One region of the Paenibacillus sp. FSL R5-0810 genome, then DNA from elsewhere that is predicted to be linked to it. Evidence: a T-box and tRNA genes for the amino acid it is inferred to sense, from the RefSeq annotation. Region 1 holds a T-box; the other holds one or more tRNA genes.
The links. A T-box is a leader RNA that pairs with one kind of tRNA and senses whether it is charged. The one in region 1 lies ahead of leuS (leucine--tRNA ligase), so its partner is inferred to be a tRNA-Leu.
Positions count from the first base shown of each region.

Region 2: it has a tRNA-Leu gene. The T-box ahead of leuS (leucine--tRNA ligase) is inferred to sense a tRNA for this amino acid. The anticodon was not compared.

Region 1 covers NZ_JBBOCF010000001.1:3,128,118-3,144,293, reverse strand. The annotation lists gene MKX76_RS14295 (YqeG family HAD IIIA-type phosphatase) at 1-481, shown strand, start outside; gene yqeH (ribosome biogenesis GTPase YqeH) at 478-1,602, shown strand; gene aroE (shikimate dehydrogenase) at 1,668-2,522, shown strand; gene yhbY (ribosome assembly RNA-binding protein YhbY) at 2,630-2,920, shown strand; gene MKX76_RS14275 (nicotinate-nucleotide adenylyltransferase) at 2,975-3,565, shown strand; gene yqeK (bis(5'-nucleosyl)-tetraphosphatase (symmetrical) YqeK) at 3,549-4,127, shown strand; gene rsfS (ribosome silencing factor) at 4,124-4,471, shown strand; gene MKX76_RS14260 (CvfB family protein) at 4,468-5,370, shown strand; gene MKX76_RS14255 (class I SAM-dependent DNA methyltransferase) at 5,408-6,178, shown strand; gene MKX76_RS14250 (sugar phosphate isomerase/epimerase family protein) at 6,636-7,502, shown strand; gene MKX76_RS14245 (Gfo/Idh/MocA family protein) at 7,571-8,740, shown strand; gene MKX76_RS14240 (Gfo/Idh/MocA family protein) at 8,767-9,840, shown strand; gene MKX76_RS14235 (AraC family transcriptional regulator) at 9,917-10,804, shown strand; T-box leader at 10,853-11,119, shown strand; gene leuS (leucine--tRNA ligase) at 11,211-13,652, shown strand; gene comER (late competence protein ComER) at 13,633-14,475, opposite strand; gene MKX76_RS14220 (ComEA family DNA-binding protein) at 14,653-15,288, shown strand; gene MKX76_RS14215 (deoxycytidylate deaminase) at 15,338-15,856, shown strand; gene MKX76_RS14210 (ComEC/Rec2 family competence protein) at 15,982-16,176, shown strand, end outside.
Region 2 covers NZ_JBBOCF010000001.1:6,419,282-6,435,457, forward strand. The annotation lists gene MKX76_RS28750 (hydrolase/acyltransferase) at 1-238, opposite strand, end outside; gene MKX76_RS28755 (SprT family protein) at 353-838, shown strand; tRNA gene MKX76_RS28760 (tRNA-Asn) at 869-944, shown strand; tRNA gene MKX76_RS28765 (tRNA-Ser) at 951-1,039, shown strand; gene MKX76_RS28770 (Type 1 glutamine amidotransferase-like domain-containing protein) at 1,204-1,899, shown strand; tRNA gene MKX76_RS28775 (tRNA-Glu) at 2,013-2,087, shown strand; tRNA gene MKX76_RS28780 (tRNA-Lys) at 2,162-2,237, shown strand; tRNA gene MKX76_RS28785 (tRNA-Leu) at 2,281-2,363, shown strand; gene MKX76_RS28790 (KGG domain-containing protein) at 2,558-3,016, shown strand; gene MKX76_RS28795 (AraC family transcriptional regulator) at 3,396-5,081, shown strand; gene MKX76_RS28800 (ABC transporter substrate-binding protein) at 5,195-6,223, shown strand; gene MKX76_RS28805 (FecCD family ABC transporter permease) at 6,258-7,265, shown strand; gene MKX76_RS28810 (FecCD family ABC transporter permease) at 7,258-8,280, shown strand; gene MKX76_RS28815 (alpha/beta hydrolase) at 8,298-9,926, shown strand; gene MKX76_RS28820 (PAS domain-containing protein) at 10,110-10,763, opposite strand; gene MKX76_RS28825 (helix-turn-helix domain-containing protein) at 10,942-11,298, shown strand; tRNA gene MKX76_RS28830 (tRNA-Leu) at 11,398-11,480, shown strand; gene MKX76_RS28835 (organic hydroperoxide resistance protein) at 11,673-12,092, shown strand; gene MKX76_RS28840 (zinc ribbon domain-containing protein) at 12,219-12,461, shown strand; gene MKX76_RS28845 (hypothetical protein) at 12,551-12,832, shown strand; gene MKX76_RS28850 (thiol-disulfide oxidoreductase DCC family protein) at 12,927-13,349, shown strand; gene MKX76_RS28855 (thermonuclease family protein) at 13,372-14,259, opposite strand; gene MKX76_RS28860 (nucleotide-binding protein) at 14,577-15,779, shown strand; gene MKX76_RS28865 (CpaF family protein) at 15,772-16,176, shown strand, end outside.

The DNA of each region.
Region 1 (16,176 bases):
TGATCTGGAAGAGCTGTACGAGCAAGGATATCGCGGAATCATTACGGATCTCGACAATACGCTCGTCGGTGCGAAAGCGCCGCTCGCCACGCCGGAGCTCGTGGACTGGTTTAAGAAAGTGAAGGAGATCGGCTTCCAGCTGATCATCGTTTCAAACAACCAGCTCGAACGGGTGTCGAAATTCGCAACACCGCTCGATATCCAATATGTGCATGAAGCCCGGAAGCCGAGCAATGCCCCGTTCCGCAAGGCGATGAAGATGATGGAGCTGACCGCGGACAAAACGATTGTCGTCGGCGATCAAATGCTGACCGACGTATACGGCGGAAACCGGCTCGGTCTATATACGGTTCTGGTGATGCCCATCGCCATTAACGACGAGGGCTGGTTTACGCGTATGGTGAACCGCCGGGTGGAGCGGATCGCGTTAACCCGGCTGCGCAAAAAAGGACTATGGCTTGAGGAGGAACCGAAATCATGACCTTGCCAACAGGCGAAGACATCAAGAAATGCAGCGGCTGCGGAATCCGGCTTCAAAGCGAGGCCCAGGATCAGCCGGGGTATTTGCCGGAGAAGGCATGGGAGCGCGATCCGGTCATCTGCCAGCGCTGCTTCCGAATCAAAAATTATAATGAAGCGTCCTCGGTTGCCGTCGATCAGGACGAATTTTTACGTTTGCTGGGGCAGATCGGCGGAAAGAATGCCCTTGTCATTCATATTGTGGACCTTTTTGATTTCGAAGGGAGCCTGATTTCGGGACTGCAGCGTTTTGTCGGAAATAATCCGGTTATACTGGCTGTCAATAAAACCGATCTTTTACCGAAGGTGACCAACTGGAATAAGGTTCTGAATTGGGTCCAGAAGCAATGTAAGGAACATGGGTTAAAGACGGAGGACATCGTTCTGTGCAGCGCAAAGAAAAATCAGGGCTTTGAACGGCTGCTTGAAACGGTTGCCTATCACAGAGGAGACCGGGACGTATATGTCGTCGGTGCCACCAATGTAGGAAAGTCCAGTCTGATCAACCGCTTAATACGCGACTACAGCGACTTGGAGCAGGAGCTGACAACCTCCCGCTACCCGGGGACCACGCTGGATATGGTCCATATTCCGCTGGATGACGGACGAGATATTATCGATACTCCGGGCATCGTGTACCCTTGGCGTTACAGTGAAATCGTGAGCCGGGAGGATCTGCGCGAGGTCATGCCGGAAAATCCGCTGAAGCCGGCCGTTTACCAGCTGAATGAAGGCCAAACCCTGTTCTTCGGCGGCTTTGCCCGCTTTGATTTCGTGCAGGGAGTCCATCAATCGTTCACGTGTTTTATCAGCGGAAGGCTCAACATTCACCGGACGAAGCTTGAACGGGCGGACACGTTGTTCGAAGAGCATGCGGGCGAGCTGCTCTCTCCGCCGACCCGCGATAGGCTGGCCGAGCTGCCGGAATGGACAAGGCATGAAATCCGGATCCCGAAAGGCTCCCGGACCGATGTGTTCATTTCCGGCCTTGGCTGGATCAAGGTCAATGGCGACCAGGGAGCGCTAGTGGCCGTTCATGCGCCGAAGGGAGTCAAGGTGCTGGCTCGTCCTTCGCTGATTTAATTGCGTCGTCAACGCGTCTTCATGACTGAAGACGGTTTACTCACGGGAGAGACGGGGGAAATACAATGAAGGAAACTCAAGCCGGCACCGATTATTTGAAGCTCGGCGTCATGGGGGATCCCATCGGCCATTCCAAATCGCCGGCCATGCATAACGCGGCGCTTGCCGCATTAAACCTCCAAGGGGCGTACATTCCGCTCCATATTCGGCCTGAAAGATTGGGGGATGCGATCGAGTCGGTCAAGACGCTCGGATTTCGCGGAGTGAACGTAACGATTCCCCATAAGGTGGAAGTCATGCGGTATTTGGATGCCATCGACGAGGGCGCTGCCCGGATCGGCGCCGTAAACACGATCGTGAACGATAACGGCAGGCTGACGGGTTACAATACAGACGGAATCGGGTATGTGCGCTCCCTGAAGGAGGAGGCTTGCCCGGATCTTAAGGGCAAGCGCATCGCGGTGCTCGGCGCCGGCGGCGCTGCCCGAGGCATCATTTATGCCTTGATCGGCGAACAGCCGGAATCGATCTCCATCATTAACCGGACCGAAGACAAGGCCAAGGCGCTTGCGCAGGAATGGGGAACGATGGCCGAGCTTCACGGCTGCGGCGAAGAGCATGCGAAGGAAGTGCTTTCGCGAGCGGAGGTTATTATTAATACGACCTCAGTCGGCATGCACCCCCGAATTTCAGAAATGCCGGTTCATCCGGAATGGATTCCTGAGGGGGCGGTCGTCAGCGACCTGATCTATAATCCGCTGAAGACCGAGCTGCTGCTGCAGAGCGAGCAGAGGAATTGCACCGTGCACGGGGGACTGGGCATGTTCATTAATCAGGGGGCTTATGCCCTGGAATATTGGACCGGCCTCAGGGCGCCGGTGGAGGCGATGAAGGAAGCGGTACTCGCAAGCTTGCTATAAGGATTCATTCTTTTGTTTATTGATTAATGGGTAAGCTAAAGCTACAATATAGTTTTTAAACAAGCGATAGGCTTGTATAGATGATGATTAAGGGGTAATGACCAAGCATGTTAACAGGAAAGCAAAAACGACACTTACGTTCGCTTGCCCATCATTTGGACCCGCTGTTCCAGGTAGGCAAAGGCGGCAGCAATGAGCATTTGATCCGCCACATCGAAGAAGCGATTGAGAAGCGGGAGCTGCTGAAAATCTCGGTGCTCAACAATTGCCTGGAGGATCCTCGCGACATCGCTGAGGAGCTGGCCGAAGGTGCCGGGGCCGAATTGGTCCAAGTCATCGGAAAGACGATTGTTCTCTATAAGGAATCGAAGGATCATAAGACGATCGAACTGCCTTAAAGCAAGATCGGTGTTCAGAGTATCATAGTCCTCTGACTAGGGGAGGTGAGCCGAATGAAAGTGGGGATCATGGGGGGAACCTTCGACCCTGTTCATATCGGACATATGCTGGCGGCTGAGGCGGCGCGCGTCGCTTATGGCCTGGAGGAAGTGTGGTTCATGCCGAGCCATATTCCTCCGCATAAGGAGGATGCGGGCGTCACCGGGATGATGCGGCTGGAGATGACAGCCGAGGCGGTTGCCGGCCACCCGTCCTTCCGCACGCTGGACCTTGAAATCAAGCGCGGCGGCATTTCCTATACGGTCGATACGATCAAGGCCCTTCGCGAGATGTATCCCGAGCACGATTTTTCGTTTATCATCGGAGCGGATATGGTGGAGTATCTCCCGAAGTGGAACCGGATCGAGGAGCTAGCGGGAATGCTGACGTTCATCGGGGTCAACCGTCCGGGGACGAAGCTGAACGTAGAGTCGCTGCCGGATTTTCTTAGACGGGTGGTAAGGATCGCGGAAATGCCGCTGATCGAGATTTCATCCACGATGATCCGGGAGCGGGCGGCCGCCGGCGGATCCATCCGCTACATGGTGCCGGATCGCGTGTACGATTATATTGTTAGGAGCGGTATATATGGTGTACAGCCGTGAAGATTTGATCGAAGCCGTCTCCTCCCAGATGCCGGCCAAGCGCTGGGAGCATACGAAGGGCGTTATGGAGACGGCCGTTATTTTGGCGAACCGGTTCGGGGCCGATCCCCAGAAAGCGGATTTGGCCGCGATTTTACATGATGTAGCCAAGTACTGGCCGGTTGAGAAGCTTCGGGAGGTGCTCGAGGAGCAGGGAGAGTCCTCGGAGCTGCTCCAATATGACAAGCAGCTGTGGCATGCCGAAGTGGGCGCGATCGTCGCAGAGCGGGATTATGGGGTAACGGACACCGAGGTGCTGGATGCTATCCGCTATCACACGTCGGGCCGAGTCGGGATGAGCTTGCTGGACAAGGTGGTGTGCCTGGCCGATTATATGGAGCCGGGGAGGGATTTCCCCGGTGTGAATAATATTCGGGAACTGGCCAACCATAGCCTTGAAGAGGCGCTCGCAGCCGGGTTTGATTCGACGATTGGACATCTGCTGTCACGCAGACAGATTATTTTTCCGTTGACGGTGCTAGCCCGCAACGATCTCATTAAGCAATTGGAGGCGAATTCATGACGATAAAACCGGAAGAATTGTTAAATATAGCTGTAGAGGCCGCAGAGGATAAGAAAGCGAACGATTTGGTCGTTCTGGACCTGAGAGGCATCTCGCTTGTGGCGGATTATTTTGTTATTTGCCACGGGAATTCGGATACGCAGGTTCAGGCAATTGCAACGGAAATCCGCAAACGGATCCATGATAAAGGCGTAGCTCTTCGGGGACTGGAAGGCATGGATGCTGCCCGCTGGGTGCTGATGGATATCGGGGATGTTGTCGTCCATATCTTCCACCGGGACGAGCGCGAGTATTACAACATTGAGCGCTTGTGGTCGGATGCCAAAGTGGTGGAGAACGTATGAGCTTGATCGCGGGCACGATCGTCCAGCTTACGGTTTCCAGGGAGGTTTCGCCTTACGGCTACTTTCTTGATGGCGGCGACCGGGATGTCCTGCTGCACTATTCGGAAGTGACCGGGAGCATTGCTCCGGGGGATACCGTCGAGGTATTCATCTTCTTCGATACCGAAGACCGTTTGGCAGCAACGATGAAAAAGCCGCTGCTAACCCTTGGTGAAACGGCAAAGCTGGAGGTGGCGGACGTTCATCCCCGGCTCGGCTGTTTTCTGGAAATGGGACTCGGAAGGCAGCTGCTGCTACCGATCCGGGAGCTGCCCGAAATGAAAGAGCTGCATCCTCAGGTGGGTGATCATGTATTCGTAACGATGGAGCATGATAAACAAGGCAGGCTGCGCGCCAAGCTGGCGGGTGAGCAGGAGCTCGCTCCGCTCGCCTTCCACGCGCCGAAATCGTGGATGGGCGAATGGTTTACGGCGCTGGTATACAAGCCGCTGCAGATGGGAACCTTCGTGATCGTCGACGGAGGCGTGGTCGGCTTTGGAGCGATCGGCATGATCCACTCCTCGGAGCGGACGCGGCTTCTTCGCCTGGGTGAAGAGGTGCGCGTACGGGTGAGCCATATTCGCGAGGACGGCCGGGTGAATCTGTCGATGGTTCCGCGCAAAGAGATCGGACGAAACGATGATGCAGACCGGCTGCTGGCGTTCCTGAAGGAACGGCCGGGCGGCGCAATGCCCTATTCCGATGAAACACCGCCCGACATTATCAAGCAGCGCTTTGGCATCAGCAAATCTGCATTTAAGCGTGCGCTCGGGAAATTGATGAAGGATGGCCTTGTCACACAGAAGGAAAGCTGGACGTATTTGGTGAAAAAAGAGGAGAATTCCGGTTCGGCTGAATAGCGACCGAAGAAGAAGCTTCTGGGAAAGTGGTGTCAGCATGTTGTCTTACCGAAAGTTTGCTTACGTATATGATCAGCTTATGGAAGATATGCCATACCCCGACTGGATCCGCTTTGCGAGAACGGCTTGGGACAAGCATGGCATGCCGAGAAGCATCGCGGAGCTCGGCTGCGGAACCGGAAGCATTACGATACCGCTGGTCAACTCCGGTTTTGAGGTGACGGGCATTGATTTGTCGGCCGATATGCTGTCTGTTGCCAGGCGGAAGCTGGAAGGATCGCCGCAGGGCAGCCGGCTGTTCCGCGAAGGGAGCGTCCGCTGGGTTCAGCAGGACATGCGTTCCTGGGAGCTGCCGGAGCCCGTTGATTCCGTGATCTCGTTTTGCGATTGCTTCAACTATTTGCTGGAGGAGAAGGATATTCGTTCCGCCTTCGTCCGCACGTACCAAGGGCTCAAGGAAGGCGGAACGTTTTTGTTTGACGTGCACCATCCGAACACGTTGATCCGGTATGATGCGGAGCAGCCATTCGTGTTGGATGAACGGGAGGTCTCCTACATATGGACCTGCGATCTGGATGAGCCCCGATGTGAAATCGAGCATCATTTGACCATTTTTGCACGGGATCATCAGGACCCTGCCGTCTACCGCCGCTTTGAAGAAACGCATATCCAGCGAGGATATGATCCGGAATGGATGAAGGTAGAGCTTATCAAAGCAGGCTTCCGTGATGTCAAATGCTACGCCGATTTCGAATGGGTTGAAGCCGGCGACGACGCTGCCCGTCTGTTCTTTGTAGCCATAAAATAAGATTACGGGAAAACCTTATATCATGTTGAGACTGCCTCAAGGTCATTTGACTTTGGGGCAGTCTCTTTATGCATGAAGGACTTTTTTGCGTTTGCAAAGGCATCCGACTTGCCTCTCCCAGCACGCGGTGTAATGATGGCTGCTGCACGATGATCAGCGACGCTCGGACGACAAGCCAAATTGCTGCAGGGACCACTGACAGGCGGTCGGCGCACCCATTATAATCTGAAACGCTTTTTAGGCTAATTATTTGATTGTGGTTAAGGTACACAGACGGAGCTATAGGTTTGCAGATCGGACTATGCTACGATGGGTCATATCCGGCCATTGCAATAATGACAGCGCTGTCTACATAGATGTATCTAAGATTGTAACCTCTGGAAGGCGGGATTTCGAGAGTCCAATGATAGTTAAATTCCCCCGGTGATGATAGGGGACATGAGAGGATGAGCGTACCATGAAAATGTCTGTATTTACGGTTGCAACCCCCGACTTGCAGCCTGAACAGCTGGCCAAGGCCGCAGCCGATGCCGGTATCGAAGGGATTGAATGGCGATTTAAGGAAATCCCGCCCGGCGCCGAGGAGGAGCAGCCTTCCTTTTGGAGGCATAATCAATGCTCCATGGATCCCGGCGGGACGGAGCAGGATTGGCTGCGATTCAAGCAGGCGGCGGAGCTGCACGGCAGACAGAGCATTGCGGTCGTTCCGTATCTAACCTGCGGCGATCTGGCGGAAACGGAGAAAGTGATGAGGGCAGCCAAGCTGGTAGGAGCCTCTTTCATCCGCGCCGGCATTCCGGCTTACAATCGCAGCGTCAACTACAATGAGCTGTACGAGCAAGCTGTAAAATACCTGCTGGAAGTGGAGGATTTGGCAGCCGCTTATGATGTGAAGGCATTGGTCGAGACGCACCATAACACCATTGCGCCGAGCGCCGGGCTTACATACCGGCTCGTATCCCATTGCTCTCCTCAGCATGTCGGCGTATTGTACGATCCGGGAAATATGGTTCATGAAGGCTACGAAAATTATCGCATGGGACTGGAGCTGCTCGGTCCTTACTTGGCCCATGTTCATGTGAAAAATGGCGGTTATCGCAAGCATCCGTCGGAGGACGGGAGCGAGGCAACGTGGACCGGGGAATGGACGCCGCTTGCTCAAGGCGCCGTTCCGTGGCGTCAGGTTATCCAGGATTTGAAGTCTGTTGGTTATGACGGCTATTTCGGCATCGAGGATTTTAGCGGCACGTACGATTCGACCGAGATGCTGCTTCGCTTTGCCGAGCAGATGAAGCAGTGGAGCGAAGATAAACAATTCGCGTAACGAATAATTGGATTTATTTTTATAGATGCGTAACGGAAGATATGAAATGTATGAGGGAGGATTGCAGTATGGAACAAGTTCGTATAGGTGTAATCGGTCTCGGAATGGGCTTCTCGCATGCCAAGTCGCTCGCGGCTGGACGGATCGCGGGAGCACGTCTTAGCGCCGTATGCGATTTTAATCCGGCCAAGCAGGAGATGGCCAAAGAGACGCTGCCTTCGGATGTGCGGATCTTTAGCGACGTGGATGCGATGATGGCTTCAGGAGAGGTGGACGCGGTCATTATTGCAACTCCGCATTACGGGCATCCGCAGGAAGCGATTCAAGCGCTGAACCGGGGGCTGCATGTGCTGATCGAGAAACCGGCCGGCGTCTATACCAAGCAGGTCCGCGAGATGAATAACGCAGCGGCTGCAAGCGGCAAAGTGTTCTCCATCATGTACAATCAGCGCTGCAATCCGCTTTATAAGAAGCTGCGGGAGCTGATTGCGGATGGAGAGCTCGGCGAAATCCGGCGCATGAACTGGATCGTGACGAACTGGTACCGTTCCCAGAGCTATTACGATTCGGGAGGCTGGCGTGCGACCTGGTCCGGCGAAGGCGGCGGCGTGTTGATCAATCAATCTCCGCACCAGCTCGATTTATGGCAATGGACGACAGGCATGATGCCGAAGAGAATTCGGGCATTCTGCGCGTTCGGCAAGTATCGCAACATCGAGGTCGAGGACGACGTGACCGCTTACGCGGAATACGAAAACGGCGCAACCGCCGTATTCATCACGACCACCGGCGAAGCGCCGGGCACGAACCGGTTTGAAGTGACGGGAGACCGCGGGAAAATCGTCATCGAAAACGGCAATCTTACTTTTTGGAGACTTCGGGTGCCGGAGCCGGAATTCAACCGTCAGTATACCGGCGGCTTCGGCGAACCGGAATGCTGGAAGTGCGACGTTCCGATCGTGGGAGACAATCCGCAGCATAACGGCATTATTCAAAATTTTACGGATGCCATTCTGCACGGCACCCCGTTAATCGCTCCGGGCGAAGAGGGAATCCATGGACTTACCTTGTCGAATGCAATGCATCTGTCCACGTGGACGGATAACTGGGTGGATCTGCCGCTGGATGAGGATCTGTACTATAACCTTCTGCAGGAGCGGATCGCCGCCTCGACCGGAGAGAAGACGGTGCGGGAGATCGGCCCTTTCGATATGAGCAAAACATTCGGAACCTACTAAATACAAGAAATAGGGGAGGCAGCAATATGAACCGGAGTGATGGAATGCGATATGCGCCGGTAGGCAAAGCCCAGCCGGTCTGCAAGCCCGGGGAATTCACGATCGCGGCCATGTCATTGGAGCATGGACATATTTACGGCATGTGCAACGGTCTTATCGAAGCGGGGGCCACGCTGAAATGGGTGTACGACCCGGACCCTGGGAAGGTAAAAGCATTCTGCGAGGCATACCCCGGCGTACGGCCGGCTTCCTCCGAAGCGCAAATATTGGAGGCTCCGGAGGTAAAGCTGGTCGCGGCTGCGGCGATCCCTTCGGAACGCTGCGGGCTCGGGCTCAAGGTGATGTCGCATGGCAAGGATTATTTTACCGACAAAACGCCGTTTACGACGCTGGAGCAGGTAGAGGCCGCCAGGGCGAAAGCGGCGGAAACCGGCAGAAAATACATGGTTTACTACAGCGAACGACTTCATGTGGAGAGCGCGGTTCATGCCGGCCGCTTGATTCAGGATGGAGCGATCGGCAGGGTGGTTCAGGTGCTCGGCACAGGCCCGCATCGGTTGAATGCGGCATCGCGTCCCGATTGGTTTTTCCGCCATGAGCAGTACGGGGGCATTTTATGCGATATCGGCTCCCACCAGATCGAGCAGTTTTTATTTTATGCAGGCTGCAGGGATGCCCAGGTGCTGAGCAGCAAGGTCGGCAATTATGCGAATCCGATGTATCCGGAGCTCGAGGATTTCGGGGATGCCACGCTGCTTGGCGACAACGGGGCGACGAATTATTTCAGGGTCGACTGGCTGACGCCGGAGGGACTCGGGACATGGGGCGACGGCAGAACCTTCATCCTGGGAACGGACGGATATATTGAGCTTCGCAAGTATATCGACATTGCCAGACACCCGCATGGCGATCATCTGTACTTGGTGAACAAGGACGGGGAGTTCCATATGGAGCTGAAGGGGAAGGTCGGCTATCCGTTCTTCGGTGAGCTGATTCTCGATTGCCTGGAGCGGACGGAGCGCGCCATGACCCAGGAGCATGCCTTCAAAGCGGGAGAGCTGTGCGTCAAGGCCCAAAACTTAGCCGTGCGGATCGGATAAATCCATTATAATAAAGGGAGACCCCGCCAAAATTCCCGGGGAATTGATTCATAACCTCGATAAGGGGGATTCCCACATGTCTTCGCGGTTGACGACTCCACCATCCTGGATGCCGGGCTTTGACCGGATGCTGCTGAGGGAACCGATTGAACTCGGCTGCTATAATGACCGGCCTTTATCCGGCGGGACTTTCCACTCCCACGCTTTTTACGAAATTTATTATTTTCATGAAGGACGCTGCACGTATCTGATCGGAGACTCCGTTTTTGCGCTGAAGCCCGGGGACCTGCTCCTGATGAACGGGTTGACGCTGCATTGCCCGAATGTGGAGCCGGGTTCGCGCTATGTCCGGAGCATTATCCATTTCGATCCCGCCTGGGTGTGCAGGGAGCTGCCCGAATCGGCAAGATCGGTCCTGCTGGATCCCTTCGAAACGCTGCGCAATCACCGGATGACGCTGACTGGGCAGAGGAGGGAAGAGTTTGAGCGGCTGCTGGAGGATATGAACCGGCTGCGGGGGGCGGAAGCTGCTTTCAAGCAGGAGCGATTGAAGCTTCGGCTTCAGGAAATGCTGTACGTCATTGCGGGCTGGTGTCAAAGCGAAGTGCAGCAGCAGGATTCGATCTCCGATAAGGAGCGTCATGTACAGCACGTCGTCTCGTTTGTGGAAGAGCATTACATGGAGGATTTGACGCTGGACCGAATTGCCAGGGACATGCATCTTACGAAGCATTACTTGTCCTCTTTGTTCAAGGAGGTCACCGGAACGACCGTATTCAAATATGTGTACCACCGAAGAATTAACCAGGCCAAAATCCTGCTGAGACTGCACCCCCATATGAGCATTACGGATGTCAGCCGGGCGGCCGGCTTCAAGCATTTGGCCCATTTCAGCCGGATGTTCAAGACGATGGTCGGAACGGCGCCGGAGCATTACCGCAAGTCCCAGGGCGAACTCCGTTGACTTGGCGCGGTTTTTTGGGTATAATAGCCACATTAAAATGGAAATCATAGTAATGCAATGATGGGGACTAGTAGTTCCGCATGCGATCATGCAGAGAGCCGGTGCATTTGGTGGAAGCCGGTTGACGCAAGGGATGAACTCGCCTCTGAGCAGCGGCGCGAACCCGGCTTTCGGATCTTAAGAATGCTTATTTATCCGTCGGTCGATGAAACGTCGCCGTCTCATCCGCGATAAGGATGCAAAGGGAGTGAAAGGCAAAGCATGCCTTGCACTAACTAGGGTGGTACCACGGGAATCAAACCTCTCGTCCCTAGCGTCAGCGCTATGGATGATGAGGTTTTTTTGTTTTCAGGACAGCGGCATTAACTGCCTTGTCCGTTCGACAGTGAAGGAGGAGCTATGTAGTATGACGGATCAACAATCAGCCGGCCACGGCTATAAGCCGCAGGTCATTGAACCGAAATGGCAGAAGTATTGGGAAGAGAACAAAACCTTTAAAACCGAGGACAACTCGTCCAAACCGAAATTTTATGCACTCGACATGTTCCCGTATCCTTCCGGAGCGGGTCTTCACGTCGGGCACCCGGAGGGCTACACGGCCACCGACATCATTTCTCGCTATAAGCGGATGCGCGGGTACAACGTGCTTCATCCGATGGGCTGGGACGCGTTTGGCCTTCCGGCAGAGCAATATGCGATGGATACAGGCAAGCATCCACGCGAATTCACCATCCAGAACATCAATAACTTCCGCCGCCAGATCAAGTCGCTCGGATTTTCTTACGATTGGGACCGGGAGATCAGTACGACGGATCCGGACTATTATAAATGGACGCAATGGATCTTCATCCAGCTGTACAAACGGGGCCTTGCTTATGTAGCCGAGGTGCCGGTGAACTGGTGCGAAGCGCTGGGTACGGTTCTTGCGAACGAGGAAGTCATTGACGGCAAGAGCGAGCGCGGCGGCCACCCGGTCGTCCGCAAGCCGATGCGGCAGTGGATTCTGAAAATTACCGAGTATGCGGACCGGCTGCTTGAGGATCTGGATGAGCTGGATTGGAGCGAAAGCCTGAAGGACATGCAGCGCAACTGGATCGGCAAATCGGTCGGCGCCGAGGTGCGGTTTGATATCGATGGGCATGACGCCAAGCTGGAAGTGTTCACGACCCGTCCGGACACCCTCTTCGGCGCAAGCTACTGCGTGCTGGCACCGGAGCATGAGCTGGTGGACAAAATTACGACCCCAGAGCAGCGGGAAGCGGTGAAGGCTTATCAGGATCAGGCAGCCCGCAAGAGCGACCTGGAGCGTACGGATCTGGCAAAAGACAAGACCGGGGTATTTACCGGGGCTTATGCCATCAACCCTGCCAGCGGCGCCAAGCTGCCGATCTGGATCGCCGATTACGTCCTCGCCGGCTACGGAACCGGCGCGATCATGGCCGTTCCGGGCCACGATACCCGCGACTGGGAGTTTGCGAAGCAATTCGGGCTTCCGATCATTGAAGTGGTGAAGGGCGGCAACGTGGAGGAAGAAGCTTACACCGGAAGCGGCGAGCACGTCAATTCCGGCTTCCTCAACGGAATGGACAATGAGGCTGCTATTCAGGCCATGAACGAGTGGCTTGAGAAAGAAGGCAAGGGTAAGAAGAAGGTCACGTACCGGCTGCGCGACTGGCTGTTCAGCCGTCAGCGCTACTGGGGCGAGCCGATCCCGATTCTCCACCTGGAGGACGGAACGATGAAGACCGTTCCGGAAGACCAGCTGCCGCTGCTGCTGCCGGACGTGGATCAGATCAGACCGTCCGGCACCGGCGAATCTCCGCTGGCGAATGTGACGGAATGGGTGGAGACGGTTGATCCCGAGACGGGCATGAAAGCCCGCCGCGAGACCAACACGATGCCGCAATGGGCAGGCAGCTGCTGGTACTATCTCCGTTACATCGATCCGCATAACCCGGATGAGCTGTGCTCGAAGGAGAAGCAGAAGGAATGGCTCCCGGTAGACCTGTATATCGGCGGCGTCGAGCATGCGGTGCTACACCTGCTGTACGCAAGATTCTGGCATAAGGTGCTCTATGATCTCGGAGTCGTCGATACGAAGGAGCCGTTCCAGAAGCTCGTGAACCAAGGCATGATTCTCGGCAACAATAATGAGAAAATGAGCAAATCCCGCGGCAATGTCATCAACCCTGATGATATCGTGAACGAATACGGAGCCGATACGCTTCGGGTATACGAGATGTTCATGGGGCCGCTGGAAGCGACCAAGCCATGGAACACGAACGGTGTTGAAGGCACGCATCGTTTCCTCTCCCGCGTATGGCGTCTGTTCATCGGCGATGACGGCCAGCTGAATCCAAAAATCGTGGACGGGGAAGGTTCCGACGAATGGAAACGTATCCTGCACAAAACGATTAAGAAGGTTACCGAGGATATCGAGCATATGCGCTTCAACACCGCAATCAGCCAGTTGATGATCTTCATCAACGAGGGCTACAAGGCGGATGAGCTCCCGCGGAAGGCGATGGAGAATTTCGTTCAAATGCTGTCCCCGCTCGCGCCTCATCTGGCTGAAGAGCTGTGGAGCCGTCTGGGACACACCGAGAGCATCACGTATGTTCCTTGGCCGGAATACGATGAGGCTTGGACCGTAGAAGCCGAGGTGGAAATCGTCGTCCAGGTGAACGGAAAAATCGTGGACCGCACCAAAATTGCTAAAGACTTCGATCAAGAAGCCATGCAGCAGCATAGCCTCTCCCTTCCAAATGTCAAGCAGGCGCTGGAAGGCAAGAGCATTCGCAAAGTCATTGCCGTTCCGGGAAAACTGGTCAATATCGTGGCCGGTTAACCGAGAAGCCGAATGCGGCGTCCAGTTTTGCCAGATCCTCCTCATACTTGTCGTGTGTGGTTTCGATCAATTGGTAGAACAAGCCGTTCAGGTGCGAGTTCAGTAAAATGAGCGCCTGAGCGGTGATGCCGCCGGGTACCGCGACCCTTTCCTGAAGCTGTTCGGGGGAGAAGCCCTCCTCCGTTAGCAGCTTCCCTGTGCCGACCAGCATTTCGCCGGCCAGGGCATTGAGCGTGCCGCGGTCGATCCCGGTCATTTCGACGGCAGCGTCAATCCATTTTTCCAAGAATAAACTTAAAAAAGCAGGCCCGCAGCTGGAGAAATCGGAAGTGATTCGCGTGTGCGATTCCAGAATCTCAACGGGCCTGCTGATATAAGACAGGAGGCTTTCTATAAGCTGCCTGTCTTCTTCTTTTATTCGGGAACCATACATACATAACGAAGCTCCGCCTCCGGTGATATTGGTAATGCTGGGTATGATTTTTGCCACCTTGCACGGCAGCGCCGATTCCAGGTGAATCAGCTGGACAGGGCTTGTAATCGATACCGCAATTTGATGCTCCGAAAGCCGGTCCCTGATTTCACTGCTGACGGATTTGAATTCGAGCGGCTTGACACAGATGAAGAACAGATCGCTTTCCGAAGCCGTTTCCTTATTGCAGCTGCACACGGTAAGACCGGGATGTCTCTTGGACAGCTGCTGGGCTTTCTCGGGGGTACGGTTGCTGACCCGAATTTGCTCGGGCAGGAGTGCGCCCGATCGAATGAAGGCATCGATCAATAGACTGCCCATACTGCCCGTACCGATAAAACCAACCTTCATGTGTACGTCCCCTCCTTTCGCGCTTTACGGCAGAAATGTACCGTTACTACGTTTAATGTATGCGGCAAGGATGGCGATTCATGACGGGTTCGGATACGAATTTGCGGTTTGAGATCGAAAAATCTTCAAAGTCTGGATGAGCAAATCATGTTTATCATGAAAAGGAGGATTTAAGAGATGAGGCGTATTCCAGTGGGATGGAGTGTATCGGCCGCGGCCTTGGGCTGCGTACTGATCCTATTTGCCGGCGGCCCGGAGAAAGGAATTCAGGGCTGGCAGCCTCTAAATGATCAGCTTGAGCAGGCGATTGCCGCGAATCATCCGGAAGGGGAAGCCCCGCCGGCCGGAGGTGCTGGAACCCGTACTGAGGCGAGCCGAGGTGAAGCAGGGTCCGGCGGGCAAGCCCTTGAGACGAAGGCGGCAACGGAGGGTGCGCCTGTCGCCGCCCAGTCCAGCAAGAATGAAGCTCATTCCGAAGGAGAAGCTCCTGCGCAAGCAGATGCGGACGCGGCGACGCCCCCCGCTGCAGCTTCCTCCGGTGCGCCTCCGGCAGGCTTGGGCACCGAGGCGGCAACTCCTACAGAAAGCTCATCTTCGCTGCCTGCGGCCGGCGCGAGGTCCGGCCTCATTAACGTGAATACGGCGGATGCCGCCGGGCTGATGGAGCTGCCCGGCATCGGGCAGGCTAAAGCAAAGGCCATTATCGATTACCGGAACCAGCACGGGGCGTTTCGCAGCGTGGCCGATTTAATGAACGTGAAGGGCATCGGTCCCAAAATGCTGGAGAAGATGAAGCCTTACGTTGAACTTTAGCTGTGTGCTACAATAAAGGAGACATTGATAAGGAACAGGTGAATGACGGATGAATACGGATCGACGGAAAGATTGGGACACATACTTCATGGATATTGCTTATATGGTATCCACCCGATCCCAATGCTCGCGGCGCCATGTCGGGGCCGTGCTCGTGCAGGGCAAGAAGCTTCTCGGAACCGCTTATAACGGAGCTCCGATGGGGGTTCCGGATTGCTCGGAGGCGGGCTGCATGATCGCCGAGGACTATGAGCTTGTTGTTCAGGACGGGAAGGAAACGGTAGTGAAGAAGCAGCGGTGCATTCGAACCATTCATGCAGAACAAAATTTGCTGCTGTTTACCGACCGGATCGACAGGGAAGGAAGCACGGTATACGTAACCGACGAGCCTTGCTGGACCTGTGCCAACATGCTGGCCAACAGCGGAATCGTCGAGGTGGTATTCCACCGCCCGTATCCGAAGGATACGGAGAAAGTATCGAACATGATGAAGCAGAAGGGGATCCTGTTCCGGCAGCTATCGGGGTATGAGCCGCCGCGGGAGACGATGATGGCGGTGAAGGAATAGAGACGTTCTTGAACAAACGAATAATCGCGATGCGGGGAAGAACCTTTGTTTGCAGTGGATTGCAGGCAGGGGTTCTTTTTCTATTGTAATTAACGGGATGATGCATTCGGGAAAGGAAGGTCGGAATGATGAGGCGTAGGCCGCTGCTAGTCTTTACGGTGCTATGGGTGATCGGAAGCAGTATCGCCTGCCTGACCTCCGGATGGAGGATGGCGCTGGCTGCGGCCGGTATTCTGCTTCTGCTGCTTGTGGTTTGTCAATGGGAGCGGGTCGGAAAAATCTATACGATATGCATGATATTCTCCTTGTGTTGTTCCGCT
Region 2 (16,176 bases), 3.3 Mb from region 1:
CAAGTTCATTTATGTACTCCAGTCCGTTCCGGATGCTCATGGATTCCTGAAGCAAATCCAGGCTGTCACACTCGGCTATGGCAATCGGCAGCCGCGGCTTGCCGGGAGCGGTCAGTTTGTCGATCTCTTTATTCAGGCGCAGGTTCAGCGCGCTGAGCTGATACGCATAGTCGCTGGGCATTTCCACAAATTCCAGCTCATGCTGCCGCTGTAGGATTACGTAACGCATCGTTGGCATGTTCGCAGGTTCTCCCTCCATGACTTTCTACTTGACAGTGTAGCCCAGAGGGAAGTTAAAATTCAAGTAGCATTTACAAGCCTAGGAAAGGAACAGGCAGGAACCATGAAGGAAATGAGCAACGAGGAACTGCAGGCCTGGGTTGAAAGCGTCTCGTTGAAGAGCTTCGGGGTACCCTTTAGGCATAAAGCAACGTTTAACCGCCGTTTATCCTCCACCGGAGGCCGGTATTTTCTGAAAAGCCATCACATCGAAATCAACCCTCACCAGCTGGCCGCGAATGGACCGGAAGAGGTGGAGAAGATCATTAAGCACGAGCTGTGCCATTACCATCTTCACCTGGCGGGGAGGGGCTACCGTCACCGGGATCCCGACTTTAAACAGCTGCTGCAGGCGGTGGGAGGCAGCCGGTTTTGCAAGTCGCTGCCGGCGGCAAAGCCGGCGGGCAGGAAGCCGGAGCCTTATCGATACAAGCTGCGATGCGGGGCATGCGGAACCGAATATTTGCGTAAGCGCAAAATGAACCCGGCGCGTTACCGGTGCGGTCGCTGCAGCGGACGTTTGACGCTTCTACAGCTTGACTCCCCCAAGAAGTCATGATAAATTATTACTAGCTAATCGACTTGACGTTCCCCGATAGCTCAGTTGGTAGAGCACTCGACTGTTAATCGAGTTGTCACAGGTTCGAGTCCTGTTCGGGGAGCCATTTCATGGAGAGATACCCAAGTGGCTATAAGGGGACCCTCTGCTAAGGGGTTAGACTGCGTAAGCGGTGCGAGGGTTCGAATCCCTCTCTCTCCGTTCAGATACACACCATGGGAAGCTCCCGTCACATCAGTGACCGGGGGCTTTCTTGCGTAGGGATGATATGGACCGGAAGCTTTATTGTATGGATAGCGAACAACCAACTAATTGGGCAGGTCATTCCGCAGTATCAGGGAAATAGACATCTGGAGGGAGAAGAGATGAAACAGATAATTGCCATGGGCGGCGGGGGGTTCTCCATGGAGCCGGACAACCTGCTGCTTGACCGGTATGTACTGGCGCAAGCTTCGAAAGAGTCACCGAAGGTATGCTTTATTCCGACGGCGAGCGGAGATGCGGACAACTATGTGGAGCGGTTCTATACTGCATTTCGTTCGCTGCCCTGCACGCCGTGCCACTTATCCTTTTTCCAGCCCAATTTCACAGATCTGAGAACCTATGTGCTTGAGCAGGACATCCTTTATGTTGGAGGCGGCAATACCCGAAACATGCTGGTGCTGTGGAAAGAGTGGGGCCTTGATCGAATCCTGCAGGAAGCCTATGAGCGTGGAGCCGTTTTAACCGGACTCAGCGCAGGGTCGATCTGCTGGTTTGAAGAAGGCGTTACCGATCCGCTAAACGGCCCGCTGTATAAACTGAACGGCCTTGGTTTGCTCGCGGGGAGCCATTGCCCGCATTATGACGGAGAGAGCAAGCGGAGGCCCGCTTACCATGAACTGATCCTTCAAGGAGAGGTTCGGCCTGGTTATGCCGCAGACGATGGAGCCGCATTGCATTTCATCGACGGGCGCCTGCACGGTGTCGTCAGCTCGAGGCCCGACGCGAAAGCATACCGCGTAGAGCGATCCGGGGATACGGTGAAAGAGCATGAACTCCAGGTGAAATGGCTGGGTTAATGGCCTTTTATGGTGTCTGCAAAAAAAATATAAAAAAATGAAAAAAAGGGCTTGTCATCTTTTTTGAATTTATGCTATACTCAATCTTGTCGTCACGGCGACGTGCTTAAAGTGGCCCGTTGGTCAAGGGGTTAAGACACCTCCCTTTCACGGAGGTAACAGGGGTTCGAATCCCCTACGGGTCACCACTTTCATCATCGCATCACGGATCATAATCCGGATGGTTGGGAAGTCTTTATGGCAGCTGCATGATTGTCATCGAGAGCCATTAGCTCAGTTGGTAGAGCACCTGACTTTTAATCAGGGTGTCGAAGGTTCGAGTCCTTCATGGCTCACCAGTTTTTTCGATAAAGTGATCGATTCGCTTCATCTTTATATTATGCGGTAGTGGTGGAATGGCAGACACGCTATCTTGAGGGGGTAGTGGGTGTATACCCGTGGAGGTTCGAGTCCTCTCTACCGCATACATGAATGGAAATGAGAAACCCTGTACGGTACAGTGCAGGGTTTCTTTCGTATTTATGAACTTTATGCGGAGGATGCACCCGACTTTTTATTACACATATACGCAAGAGATAATGTTTCATATTTGCAGAAGAGGTTAATATCATACCGTAGACGAGTACAACTTCTAAAAACCTATAAGGAGTGATTCAGAATGGCTAACAACAATAATGGTAAGATGAGCCGTGAAGAAGCAGGACGTTTAGGTGGGGAAGCTACAGCAAATAATCATGACAAAGAGTTCTATCAAGAGATTGGACGCAAAGGCGGCGAAGCCACTGCGGAGTCTCATGATAAGGAGTTTTATCAGGAGATCGGGAAGAAGGGCGGCGAAGCCACTGCCGAATCCCATGACAAGGAGTTCTACCAAGAAATTGGCCAGAAGGGCGGCGAAGCCACCGCGGAGTCTCATGGACGAGAGTTCTATGAGGAGATCGGACGCAAAGGCGGCGAAGCAACCTCCGATTCCCATGACCGTGAGTTCTACCAGGAGATCGGGCAGAAGGGTGGACAAGCCCGAAATGACAGCGACGGCAATGACGGCAAGATGAGCCGTGAGGAAGCAGGGCGGAAAGGCGGCGAGGCAAGAGCACGCCAGCGCCGCGGTGATTAACATTATCGCCGAATCGTTCGGAAAAGGCAGGCTTAGCAGCCATTAGGTTTGGTGCTAGCGCCCATTCCAAAGCCCCGCCAAATGCTCCATGCATGCGGGACCGCGTAGATAAGCCTGCAAATCGACGTTTAACAACCGAGGCAGCTGCGAATCCATACTGGATACGCAGCTGCTTTATTTGTGTCTATAGGATGGGGCAGCACGTTTCCAGCGTTTCCAGCTCCCCCTCATGCATTAAGCCTTAAAGGCGGTGATTAAGATAAGGCGGCATAGTTTGAAATCGGCATACATATTTTGAGCGAAATTCGCTGGACAAGGATCCTTATGTGAATATATGATAATGATAACCATTCTCATTTATGATAGGGGTTTTTTACATATGGATGTGGCCGGGAATAGCCAGGTACTGAACGGAATTAAGGAATTTGGGGGCCTGACGGCCTGGTTGTGGAATATTGAAATATTCCGGGAGCAGGATTTGCCGCTCGATTACCAGCTTACGATGCAATCGGCACTTATTCTGCAGATGGGAGGGGAATCGTTCCTCCATACGGGGGAGCAGAGCCTGCATATGCGCAAAGGCAGCGTTAAGATCTGCCGGGCAGGTTCTACCTTCTGTCTGACCAAGGCCGGTCGTGAAGAGAGGAAGAAGCAGGCGCATGCCGTCATCGCCATTCTTTATTTTGCTTTCTATGAAGGGCTGCCGGGGAGCGGGCACCTTCGTGAGGCGGATGACTCCGTATTGATTCCTTGCGGAGAGTTTTGCGAAGCCGGCCTGCCGGAATCGCTGTACAGCTCCTGCAGCTCGCTCTATGAATATTTTCACAGCGGAGACAGGATGAAGAAGTGGCGGGCACAGCTTGACTTTCAGGAGCTGCTGTACACGATGATTACGGAATCTGTTTCAGGTCAATCCGAGGGTAAGCGGCAGGCGCTGGAGCGGGCCAAAGACTATATGCATGAGCATTATGACGAAGAGCTGACGCTGGATCAATTGGCAGATCTGGCGGGCTTTAGCCCGAAATATTTTGCCGAAGTGTTCAAGAACACCTACGGCCACACCCCGATGGATTATCTATCGGGCATCCGCATGAATAAGGCGAAGCTACTGCTATTGCGGTCCGAGCCTTTGCTTCGGGAGGTTGCGCATCAGGTGGGATATAAGGATGAGTTTTATTTTAGCCGCAAGTTCAAGAAAAGCTTCGGCCTCTCTCCATCCGAATACAGAAAAAAACGAAAAAACAAAATCGCCTTGTACGGCTCGACCTCGCTCCTCGGATATGCGATGCCGCTCCAATTCGTCCCTTATGCCGCGCCGGTCCACCCCAAGTGGTCCCCTTACTATTATCATGCCCTTGGCTCTGAAATCCCCGTGCATCTTGACGCTTACAGACAGAACCACAACAAATCCGCGAATCTGGAAAGGCTGGCCACAGCAAGCCCGGAGCTGATTATATGCGCACAAGAGGTCGAGCTTTGGGAACGGGAGCTGCTGGAGAAGATTGCGCCTATATACGTGATGCCGGGGGACCGGGAGGGATGGCGCGTTCAACTGCTTGCTTTAGCGGACAAGCTGGGCAGGAGGCCGGAAGCGGACAGCTGGATCGAATCGTATCAGGAGAAGACGGCGAATTGCTGCAGCGCAATTGAGAATCTTCCGAATGAGGAGAAGACGGTCCTGACGCTTCGCATCCATCAGCGCGAGCTTACGGCTTACAGTCATCCCGGTATGAAGGAACTATTGTACGATCGTCTGAAATTGCAGCCGGCGCTTGAATCCCTCCTTGAAGCTGACCGTCATGGTCTTGAGGATTTGAGCGTAACGGCGATTAAGGAATGCGGAGCGGATCATATCCTTCTCCTTGTTCGTCAGGATTCGGAAACACTCGCTTTTTGGAAGCAGGTGCAGGCGTCGCCGGAGTGGCTGATGATTCCTGCCGTAAGGGAGGGTCGTGTGCACCAGCTGCCCTCTTTCCCATGGCGGGAGTATTCTCCTGTCGCGATGGAACGAATGACGGAGGAGGCCTGCAGGCTCTTTACCGAAACTGCCCGTATCCGGAAATGATCCATGGGCAATCCGCATTTCGTCCATGGCGAAATGAATCGCTATCCCTTAACATAATCAATAATGATAATCATTATCAACTATGGAGATTTGAAAGGGGAAGCAGGAGAGAGATGAAGAGAACGAAATGGATCTTGGGGCTGTTGCTTACGGCAGCCCTGGTGCTGTCCGCTTGCGGCGGCGGAACGAATAAATCGGAGGATGCAGGCATCGCGGCAACCGGCGGTTCGGAACCAGCTGGAGCAGCGAATGCGGATGCCGGAACCAAAGAGAAAGAAGAAACGGCACCGGCATCGTCCGAAACGAAGGTTGTCAAATACTTGGATCAGGAGTACACGCTTCCGGCAAATACCGAGCGGATCGTGATTACAGGTGCTGTCGAGGCAATGGAGGATTCCATCGTGCTGGATGTGAATCCGGTTGGAGCCATCTCGTTCTCCGGCGAGTTTCCCCCAATGTTTCAATCGATAACGAAAAACGCGCAGTCGATCGGAGAGAAAACGGAGCCTAACTTTGAGACCATTTTGTCCCTGAAACCGGACGTGATCCTCGGTTCGACGAAATTCAAGCCGGAGGTTGTCGAGCAGTTGAATAAAATCGCGCCGACGATTCCGTATTCCCATGTGTCGACCAACTGGGAAGCGAATCTGAGATTGCTTGGGGAGCTAAGCGGGAAAGAGGAACAGGCCGAGCAGGCCATCAGCCAATATCAAGCGGATCTGGAGGCGGCCAAAGCGAGTTTGGGCGATAGCCTGAAGGACAAGAAGGTCGTCGCGCTCCGAATCCGTGCGGGAGAGATGTACATTTATCCGGCTGGCGTATTTTTCAATCCGGTGTTGTATGAGGAATTGGGGATAGCGGTACCGGCTGAGGTAGCGGCTGTAGAGGCGCAGGAGCTGATCTCGAAAGAGAAGTTCGCCGAGATGAACCCGGATTATGTATTTATCCAGTTCTCTCCTGACGAGAACAAGGATACACCGAATGCGCTGGAGGAGCTGCAGAACGATCCGATCATGAGCAATTTGAACGCCTTCAAGAACGGCAAGGCATTCGTGAACGTCGTGGATCCGCTTGCTCAGGGCGGAACGGCGTACAGCAAGATCGAGTTTCTGAAGGCGGCTGTGGAGCATCTGGCGAAATAAAAATCACGGCACAAACGGATAAGGATTGTTGTTCATGGGATTCAAGAAATCGCTGCCGGCTGTCATCCTGGTGATGGCCCCGGCAGTATGCTTATTGCTGATGGGGGCTTCCATCCTGTATGGGGCCAAAAATATTACGATGAATACCGTCTGGGATGCCATCGTTGCCTTCGATCCGAACAGCGTGGATCATCAGATCATTCGGAGCTCCCGGCTCCCCCGGGTCATCGGGGCCATGCTGATCGGCGCTTTTCTTGCGGTTTCGGGAGCGCTGATGCAGGGCATGACGAGGAACTATCTTGCGTCCCCTTCGATTATGGGGGTGTCGGACGGCTCGGTGTTCGCGGTCACGCTGTTTATGGTGCTGATGCCGAATGCCTCCTCCGGCCTGTATATTGTCAGCTCGCTAGTCGGCTCCGCGATCGGGGCCGCCGTCGTATTCGGCTTGGCTTGGCTTATACCGGGCGGCATGCGTCCGGTTCAGCTCGCCATACTCGGCACCGTAATCGGAACGTTTCTCAGCGGTACGGCGGAGGCGATCGCGGCTTATTTTCAAATCTCACAGACGGTCAGCCTCTGGTACAATGCCCGTCTGCATGCGATGGATCCGGAGCTGATCAAGCTGAGCATCCCTTTCGCTGTGGCCGGCTTGGCGCTTGCCTTAACGCTTTCCAAATCGGTAACGCTCCTTTCGCTCGGAGACGATACGGCTAAAGGTCTCGGCGTGCGGCCATGGATCATTAAAGCCTTGGCGATGCTTGCGGTTGTCATTCTGACCGGCGTGTCGGTTGCGCTTGCGGGGAAAGTGGCTTTTGTCGGGTTGATCATCCCTCATATTGCGAGGTATTTGTCCGGCTCGGATTATCGCTGGATCGTTCCCGTCTCCGGGGTGCTTGGCGGCCTATTCCTGGCTCTGTGCGATATTCTGGCGCGCTTCGTCAATTACCCGTTCGAGACGCCGGTCGGCGTGATCACGTCCATCATCGGCGTTCCCTTCTTCCTGTACTTAATCAAAACGAGGGGAGGGGCGCAGCGTGCGTAATGCTACCGGCCGGTTCGGCCTCGTGTTCGGCGCAGGGATTGTACTGGTGCTGGCCGCTTTTTATTTCAGCTTGACGAGCGGAACGTTTGATATGTCCGTCGCGGAAGTCGTTCGCACGCTGCTGCGCATCGATTCAAGCCACGAATTCGATCTCGTCGTCTTCGAATTCCGGCTGCCGCGAATCGTCCTTGGCGCGCTCGTCGGCTTCGGGCTCGGCACGGCAGGAGGAGTGATTCAAGGCGTTACCCGCAACGGGCTTGCGGATCCGGGCATCCTCGGCATCAATGCCGGAGCAGGCATGGCGGTTGTGCTGTTCATGTTCCTTTTCCAAGGACAGCTGACGATGACAGGCTGGACCGGTGTCATGATGATGCCGATGTTCGGCGTGGCGGGCGGTTTGGCCGCTACCGGAGCCATCTATATGTTTGCAAGGGAAGGTGGAAGGCTCGATCCGCAGCGGCTCATTCTGGTCGGGATTGCAATAGCTTCCGGTTTCGGGGCGGTGACGATGTATTTTGCACTCAAAATGAATCCCAAGGATTACGAGATGGCGGTTGCCTGGCTGGCAGGAAGCCTTCACAGCGCCAACTGGAAGTTCGTGGTGACGATGATTCCCTGGCTGCTAGTTCTGCCGGTCATTATTTGGAGCCGTGCCCACGTGCTTGATCTGTTCCAGCTCAGCGAGGAGAGCGTGAAAAGCGTTGGCGTATCGGTGGAACGCGAGAAAAGGGTTCTTCTGCTCTGCAGCATCGGATTGGTTAGCGCAAGCGTCGCCGTATCGGGCAGCATCGGCTTTGTCGGCCTGATCGCTCCGCACTTGGCCAGACAGCTTGTCGGGCTGAAGCATCGGTATATGCTGCCGGTCAGCGGCCTTGCCGGCATGGCGATCATCATGATCGGGGATCTCATCGGACGAACGATCTTTGCTCCCGCAGAGCTTGCCGCAGGCATCGTCGTCTCGGTGATCGGCGTTCCTTATTTCGTTTATTTATTGTTTCGCATGAGAAAATCTTGATCATCCGGGGAGGAACTATGAACCGATATCAGAAGCTTTCGGCCTTGGACCGAGAACTAACCCTGTATTTGCCCCCCTCTTATCACCATTCGGACCGCTGCTATCCTGTAGCTTATGTTCAGGACGGCGGCGATTCCTTCATGGATTGCTTGAATTATTTAGAGCATCTGTTCAAGGACGGAAGGCTCGGAGAGCTGATCCTGGTCGGGATCGCGACGGAGAAGCGGAACGATGAATATACGCCATGGCCGGCGAAGTCGCTGCTTGAAGGCCGTCCTCCTTTTGGGGGACGGGGAAGAGAGTACGTCGATGAAGTCGCCGATCGCATCAAGCCTTACATTGACGGTCGTTACCGGACGCTGCCGGAGCCGGAGCATACGGGGATCGTCGGCGCCTCGTTCGGCGGGCTGATCTCCATGTTCGCAGGGTATTGGCGGCCGGATACGTTCGGCCGGATCGGCATGCTATCGGCCTCATTATGGTATGAAGGCGTCATGGAGTTCATCCGTGGCCATGAGAAGCTGCCGCCGGGCCTCCGGGTCTATATGTCGGTCGGTCAATACGAAGGGGCCTACAAGCAAGGAATCCAGCAGTTCATGACCCCGAGCAATCTGGAGGCATACCGCATTTGGACGGGGGAAGAAGGAGCGGATTCCAGGGTTAGGCTCCACATGGATCCGGATGGAACCCATGATCCGATCTTTATGTCCAGGAGATTCCCGGATGCGGTGTCGTGGCTGTTTGACGAAGATGGCAGCGGGGCTGCTGTGGAGGCCCGAGCAGCGATGGAGCAGGATGCAAGGACAGAGGGCCAAGCCGTTACGGCGGAAGGAATACGCGGCATCCCGGAGACGGCTGGGCCCGCTTATCGCATATCAGGCACGGTTACATGGAACATGCAGTCGGAGTCGACTGGGCGCGTATACCGAATATCCGTGGCCGAGCCGATGGGACCGCCGCCTGAAGGCGGCTATCCGGTGCTGTATTCGCTTGATGCCAATGCATCCTTCGGGACGCTGGCGGAGGCGGTGAGGCTGCAATCCCGTACACCGCGCGGCATAACGCCTTCCATCATCGTCGGGATCGGCTACGACAGCGACAGTCCGATCGTGACGGATGAGCGGTTTTACGATTATACCGTGCCTGCAGCGGCACACGAGCTCCCCGTCCGTCCGAACGGAATGCCGTGGCCGGAAACCGGCGGCGCCGAAGACTTCCTGGATTTTATCGAGCTTCAGCTGATCCCCCGCATTGCGTCGCGATATCCGGTGAATCCCGAGAAGCAGTCGGTGTTCGGCCATTCTTTGGGCGGTTTCTTTGTGCTCTATGCGCTGTTCACGAGGCCCCACATCTTTCGGCGGTATATTGCAGCGAGCCCATCAGTCTGGTGGAAGCAGCATGTGCTGTATAAGACATGGGAGGTCTCCAAGCCATTCCTTCAGCCGTTCGACTTGCAGCGGGAGCTGAGCATTTTTGTCGGTACCGAAGAAAAGCCCGCCATGGTCCAAGACGCAAGGGATTTGTATGCAAAGCTGCGAGAGCACCGGCATTTGCTGCACGCCGAGCTTCATGAAATCGAAGGGGAGGGCCATGTATCCGTGCTGCCGTCCCTGGTAAGCCCGCTTCTCCGTCTGATCAGTTCATAATAGGAAGCAACGCAGATATAACCAGTTATAACAAAACAAAAGCAGTATGGGACCCGATGGATCCTATACTGCTTTTTTATAATGTGCTCGTATTTGAATCCGCCCGCATAGGCTGCAGGCCGCCAGGGTGGCGAACTTCGGGAATGGCGAATGTACGAAAAGCGAGGAGAACGATGAGCGTGGTTATTCCTCCGTTTCTCCGGCATGGTCATCGTCCAGCGCGGAGGAATATTTCGGATAGAGCCTGCGGATGCATTCGGGACAAATATCGTGCGTAAATTCGACGGGAAGGCGTCTCTCAAGATAGCTTTCAACCGGTTCCCATGTCTCTTCCTGGCTGACATGCTTGCATACGGCGCAGATGGGGATGTGCTCCGGGAGCGGAAGGCTGCGGGCAAGCGTCTGCTCGAGCAGGATTTGCCGCTCTTTATACTTTGTAATGTCGGTAAAGGAAAGGATGGCGCCGTGAATGAAATTATCGCTGCTTTCGGACAGCGGCTGGACCTCGCATAGCACCCAGAATACTTTACGGTTCCGGGAGACCGAATACTCCAGGACGCAATCCGGCCGGCTTCCTTCCAGAACGGCTCTGACCGAGGATAAATAATGTTCACCGTCCAAGCTGCCGAAATCGACCTCCCCAAAGCACCAGGGCATAATATCAAAAAATGATGCCCCCTGCCATTGAAAATCAGGCGAGACACCATATCTTACGGACATCGTTACAAGCGGATCGTTTATCTTATCGATCATGCCGTCGGGCGTAATGATCATTAAGCCTCTGTTCAAGGCATGGACGGCATAGTTCCAAGCTGTGCTCATGGTATCGTAGGGCAAAAGGGTTCGCTCCTCTTACGAAATAGACTCATGGGTAAAAGGTACAACGATCCATGGGTCCTATGGTATAATTTAGGCAACATAGATAGATTATACACGTATTTAAGTTGTTTTGCAAGAGGAAAATACGTATTTAAGTAATTTTTCTTGGAAAGAGAATCAGGAAGGCGGTTGTTTGATGCAGTCTATTTACCAACGAATCGAACATCTGATAGAAAGCCGGGGTATGACGAAGAAGGCGTTCTGTGAAACCCTCGGGATCAGCACAGGGAATTTTGGTGACTGGAAGCGAGGGAAAACAACGCCGAGTACGAATAAATTAATTGAAATAGCAGCATTTTTCTCCGTTAGCCTGGACTGGTTGATTATCGGGAAGGGCAAGCCCACCACCCGGGTGAATGAAACGAGAGAGGAATATGAGGCGGAAACGGCGCTATCCGCGCTGTCGGGTCTCGAAGAGCGCGAGAAGGAGTTCATCCGGGAGTACCTTGAGTTTTCGGCTTACCGCAGGGATAAGCGAAACGAGAAGACTTAGCGTCAAGGCTATGGCGTGCGGGAAATAATTGGATCTTTACAATTGTGGATTATGGCTATATAATAGGGAATGTTCTGCTGAAGAACTTCTTTATTATATGCGGTAGTGGTGGAATGGCAGACACGCTATCTTGAGGGGGTAGTGGGTGTATACCCGTGGAGGTTCGAGTCCTCTCTACCGCATTATGATTGAATCGGCATAAGAAGCTGTTGTTCAAGCGTAAGCTTGGGCATCGGCTTTTTTTGTTGTCTCGAACGCCCCGGTTTGACTCTTTCCTGTGCCGACAAAGCCTTTACATACCGTTTCAATTTGTGCCACAAGTTTAAAGTCTTATTGTAGCGTTCATAATAGGGCATGAAGGAGTGAGGCGAGTTATGAAACCATTGTACACGGCTGACGTGAAGGTTGTTGGTGGACGCGAGGGCTCGATCCAGTCGTCCGACGGAGCTCTTAATCATAAGCTTAGCATGCCGAAGGAGCTTGGCGGACCCGGAGGGGAAGGAACCAATCCGGAGCAATTGTTCGCAGCGGGATATGGGGCTTGCTACGAAAGCGCGCTGGCCAATATCGCCCGCAAGGAAGGGGTAACGCTCAAAGACGTGACCATCCATTCTCAGGTGATGATCGGCAAGGATGAAACGGACGATGGCTTTAAGCTGGCCGTGAAGCTGAAGATTGAGATGCCGGGAATCGAGCGGAGCCAGGCCGAGGAGCTTGCAAAAAAGGCGCATGCGTTCTGTCCGTATTCCAAAGCGACGCGAGGAAACATCGATGTGGAGCTGAACGTAATCTGACGATTGAATAGAAGGGGATTGTCCTCCATGAGGGATAATCCCCTTTTTATTGCATAACAATATGGAACTTTTTCCATACTTCGCCGTATTCCGTTATTAAAAGGCAGCTTGAAAGGAGCGCATACTATGCGTATTGAAGAGATGATCGCTGAACGGTTTGTCTGCAGCAAATGCCGCGGAACTCAGTGCGAGACGAAGGAAGTATCCATGTCGGGAGCGGGGCTCAGCAAGCTGTTCGATATTCAACACAATCATTTCCTGTTTGTATCCTGCACCCACTGCGGGTATGTGGAAGTGTTTAATCCGGATATTTTGGAGGGGAAAAAGCGCGGCCAAATCGGCTCAATCCTCGATGTGTTCTTCGGTTGACATCGCCTTTAAAATTCTTTAATATGACTAAGTACCAGAAAGTACAACCAGTCATAAGCAATTACAAATCAATATAAACGGGTGATGACATGCCATACAAACCGCAGATTACAGATGTAACCAAAGCTGGGAGCAATGAGAAGGAAGGGTTGTACGAATTCATTATCCATTTGGCTGACGGAACGGATTGCCGCGTGTTCTACAACCGGTTTCCTGAGTGGAAGATGACGGCGCTGAGCCGGCTTGGGAAAGTGCCATGCCCAGTATGCCGCAAGGATTTCATTTGTAAATGCATGGATAAATTTTCAGATGATTTCGATCAGCAGATGAGAGACGGCGAGTGGTTGAGCAAAGCGGTCGAATCTGAATAAGGCGACGCATGATGAAGCGCGGGAATTTTCCTGCGTTTTTTCTTATTGGGCGAGTTTTAGGGTCGCATCGTAACCAAAGGAGGGCAGGTTGATTATGAAGAAGGCGGGCAAGGATAACGAAGAATACGCCATCGTGTTGATTGACGGGGTGTGTCACTTGTGCCAGGGCTTGACCCGATTTATTATCCAGCGGGATCCAGCCGGCCATTTCCGGTTCGCATCGCTCCAATCGGAGATCGGGCAGTCACTGCTGGAGCAGGGAGGACTGACGCCGGATGGCGGGGATACGATGGTGCTGATTGAAAAAGGAAAGTACTACACCCGGTCGCAGGGGGCGCTGCGCATTGCCCGGCGGCTCCGCTTTCCGTGGCCGCTCGCCTATGCGATGATCATCGTGCCTCGTCCGATCCGGGACCGTGCGTACCGCATCGTGGCCAAGAACCGTTACCGCTGGTTCGGCCGCTCCGAGGCATGCATGATACCGACGCCGGATATCCGGCGCCGGTTCCTCTCATAAATTCCCGGAATGCGAATGGCCCCTACGAGCGGGGAGCCCGGAACCCGGCCGCGACGGCCTCCTCCTCGGTGCAGAACCATTGCTCCTCCTTTGTCCGCTCGTAGTATGGCGATTCGGGTGTGTGGTAGATCTTTTCGCCTTTCGAGTTGATGTTCCCTTTGATGCTGCAGCCGGACTTGGCGCTGCCTGCAGCAGATGCTACTGTCTCTGCCGGTTCCGGGGATTCCCCGGATGCGGCGGTGGATTTGGATTGAGCGTCCCTGTCCTGTTCTTCAGGGTGGAAGCCGTCCTCTTGCGCGTAATTCTCGACGCTCCAGATGCCGAGCGCCTTTTCCCTGCTGATGCGCTGAAGATCATTGAATTTATCAACGTAACGGACGTTCGGCGGATAAATATAGGCTACCCGCGCCAGCCCCTGCTCGAGCAGCGCTTCTTGGACCATTTTTCCGTCTACATAAACGTACGCAAGCAGCCGGGAGTACTTATCCCGGTTCGGACCGATATCGAATTCCAATTCGAGCTTGTCGGCTTGCTCAACGAGCTCCTTCGTGAAAGCTTTGGCCTCCGGTCCGAAAGGCTGGACTCCCAGCTTGGGATGGCTTGTCTCGGGCGTGTCAATCAGCAGCATCCGGACGTTCTCCTTCTTGCCTTCAAACATAACGCTGATCGTGTCCCCGTCCACCGCTTTGACGAGCTCGACGGGTACCCGGGGCAGATTCAGGTCGTCAGTAGGATAAGAGGCTTGCTTCCCGTTCGGACTTTGGCTTTGTGCCGCCTTCGTGGACGTTGTCTGTTCCGTTTGGGGGGCAGCAGCTGTCTTCTCGTTCGAAGCAGGTGGCGCTAGCGGCTGGCTGCAGCCGGACAACAGCAGCAGACCGGTTAACAGTGCGGTTAAGATTCGTTTCTTCACGTGATGTCACTCTCCTGACTAGGCTGTATGATATGTATGGGTAGGGATTAGGAGACTCTATTAACCCATCCTATATAAGGAAGTTCTATATACAAAATATTTGCTCCAAGCTTTTATAGTATTGCATATATCCTTGTTTTGGCAATAGCGGTAAAGGCATATATCCTGCAGAAAAATAATGCTTGCCGTCTGCTGGCGGCTATGCTATTCTAATGTCAAATTATAACAAGTCAACGGAAGCACCGTTCATGAACCGCAGGGTTGCGGCATGAATGGTGCTTTTTTGCGTTGTCAGGGAAAGGAAGAGGGGATATGCAATGCTACCGGTACGATTCGTGCTGGCCGTACAGGATTCCAGGTATATAGAACCGCTGCTGAACTACGTAAACGGAAGCTCCTATAGCTCGTCGATGCAGGTAACCGCCTTCACACAACAGGATGCGTTTCTTCAATATATGGAGTCGAGAGAACCCCCAGCTCTCGTGGTTGGAGATGCAACGATGCTGATGGCATGGTTCCAGCTTGGCGACCCGGCTGTGCCTTGGCTGCTGCTTAACGACGGCGCTGAGATACCTGCTTCTTGTCCGCCTGGAGGATCCCATACAGCCAAGTACCAGCCGCTGCCGAAGCTGCTGGAAGCGATATCCGCCCGCTGCCACGGAAACAGTACCTTATCGGGAGGCAGCAATGGAATCAGCGGCGGTACGGGACTTCAGACCGGCACGGCTGCCGTCATCGGAGTTGTTTCTCCCTTGAGCGGGTGCGGCAAGAGCACGCTGGCAATGAATATGGCCAAGCAGTTTGCCGTATTGGGACTGCGGGTGTTTTACCTCAATTTGGAGAGCGTCAACAGCAGCGTGCTGTTTCCTTCAGGCTGCGACGGAATGGAGGGAAGCTTCTCCCGGCTTCTGTACGATATTAAGGCCGCTCAGGAAGACGGGTCTGATAATGTTCTTCAGGTTATGCCGTACCGACTCAGGCATCAGGGGCTGAAATGCGACACGTTCGAGCCGAGCCTGCACGTGAAAGAGATCATGGAGATGACGAGGTCCGACACGGAGCTGCTCCTTCGATCGCTTGGATCTACCGGCCAGTACGATGTCATCGTTGTGGATACGGATGGAGCGTCGGGGGTCCGGGAGGAGAGGCTGCAAGCGGTGCTTGAGCATGCCGGTGCGCTGATCTGGGTCCTGCTGGACGATCCGATCAGCATGTTTAAAAGCGGAACCCGGATCGACCAGCTGCTGCAGTCGGGCGAGAGCTTCTCGGGCGGCTTGATGAAGCGGAGCAGGTTTGTTGTCAACCGTTATACCGGACAGCTTGTGAACAGGCCTCCTCGGCAAGACATCCGGATCGATTGCATGCTGCCTTATATCCCCTCCTGGAAGCAGCTTCACCAGCAGGAGCTGCTGCTGATGTCACCGATATACCAAAGGGAAGTTCTGAAGCTGTGCCGGCAGCTCCTTGGGGGTGGAGATTTCGGGCTGTCCGGCGAAAACAGGGGGGAACTCTATGCATGAGGAGCAGTTCCGTTCGGTTAGGGATCAGATTCGGTCGGAGCTGGATATGACCGGCAGCGTCCATAATTCCGAATTCATGGCGCGCATAGAGGACTTGGTGTGGAGGAGACAGGAGCTTGCAGGACTGACGGCCATGGAGAAACGGACTTTGGTTCGCAGAGTGTACGATTCCTTTCGCGGGCTGGATGTGCTGCAGCCGCTCGTCGACAATCCCCGAATTACGGAGATTATGATTAACAGCCACCGGGAGATCTTCATCGAGCAGGACGGAGAGGTGAAGCAGGTGCCGCTGCAGTTCGAATCGCAGGGAAGGCTGGAGGACATTATCCAGAGTATCGTGGGGAGTGTCAATCGGGTCGTGAACGAGTCTGTGCCCATCGTGGACGCCCGGCTGAAG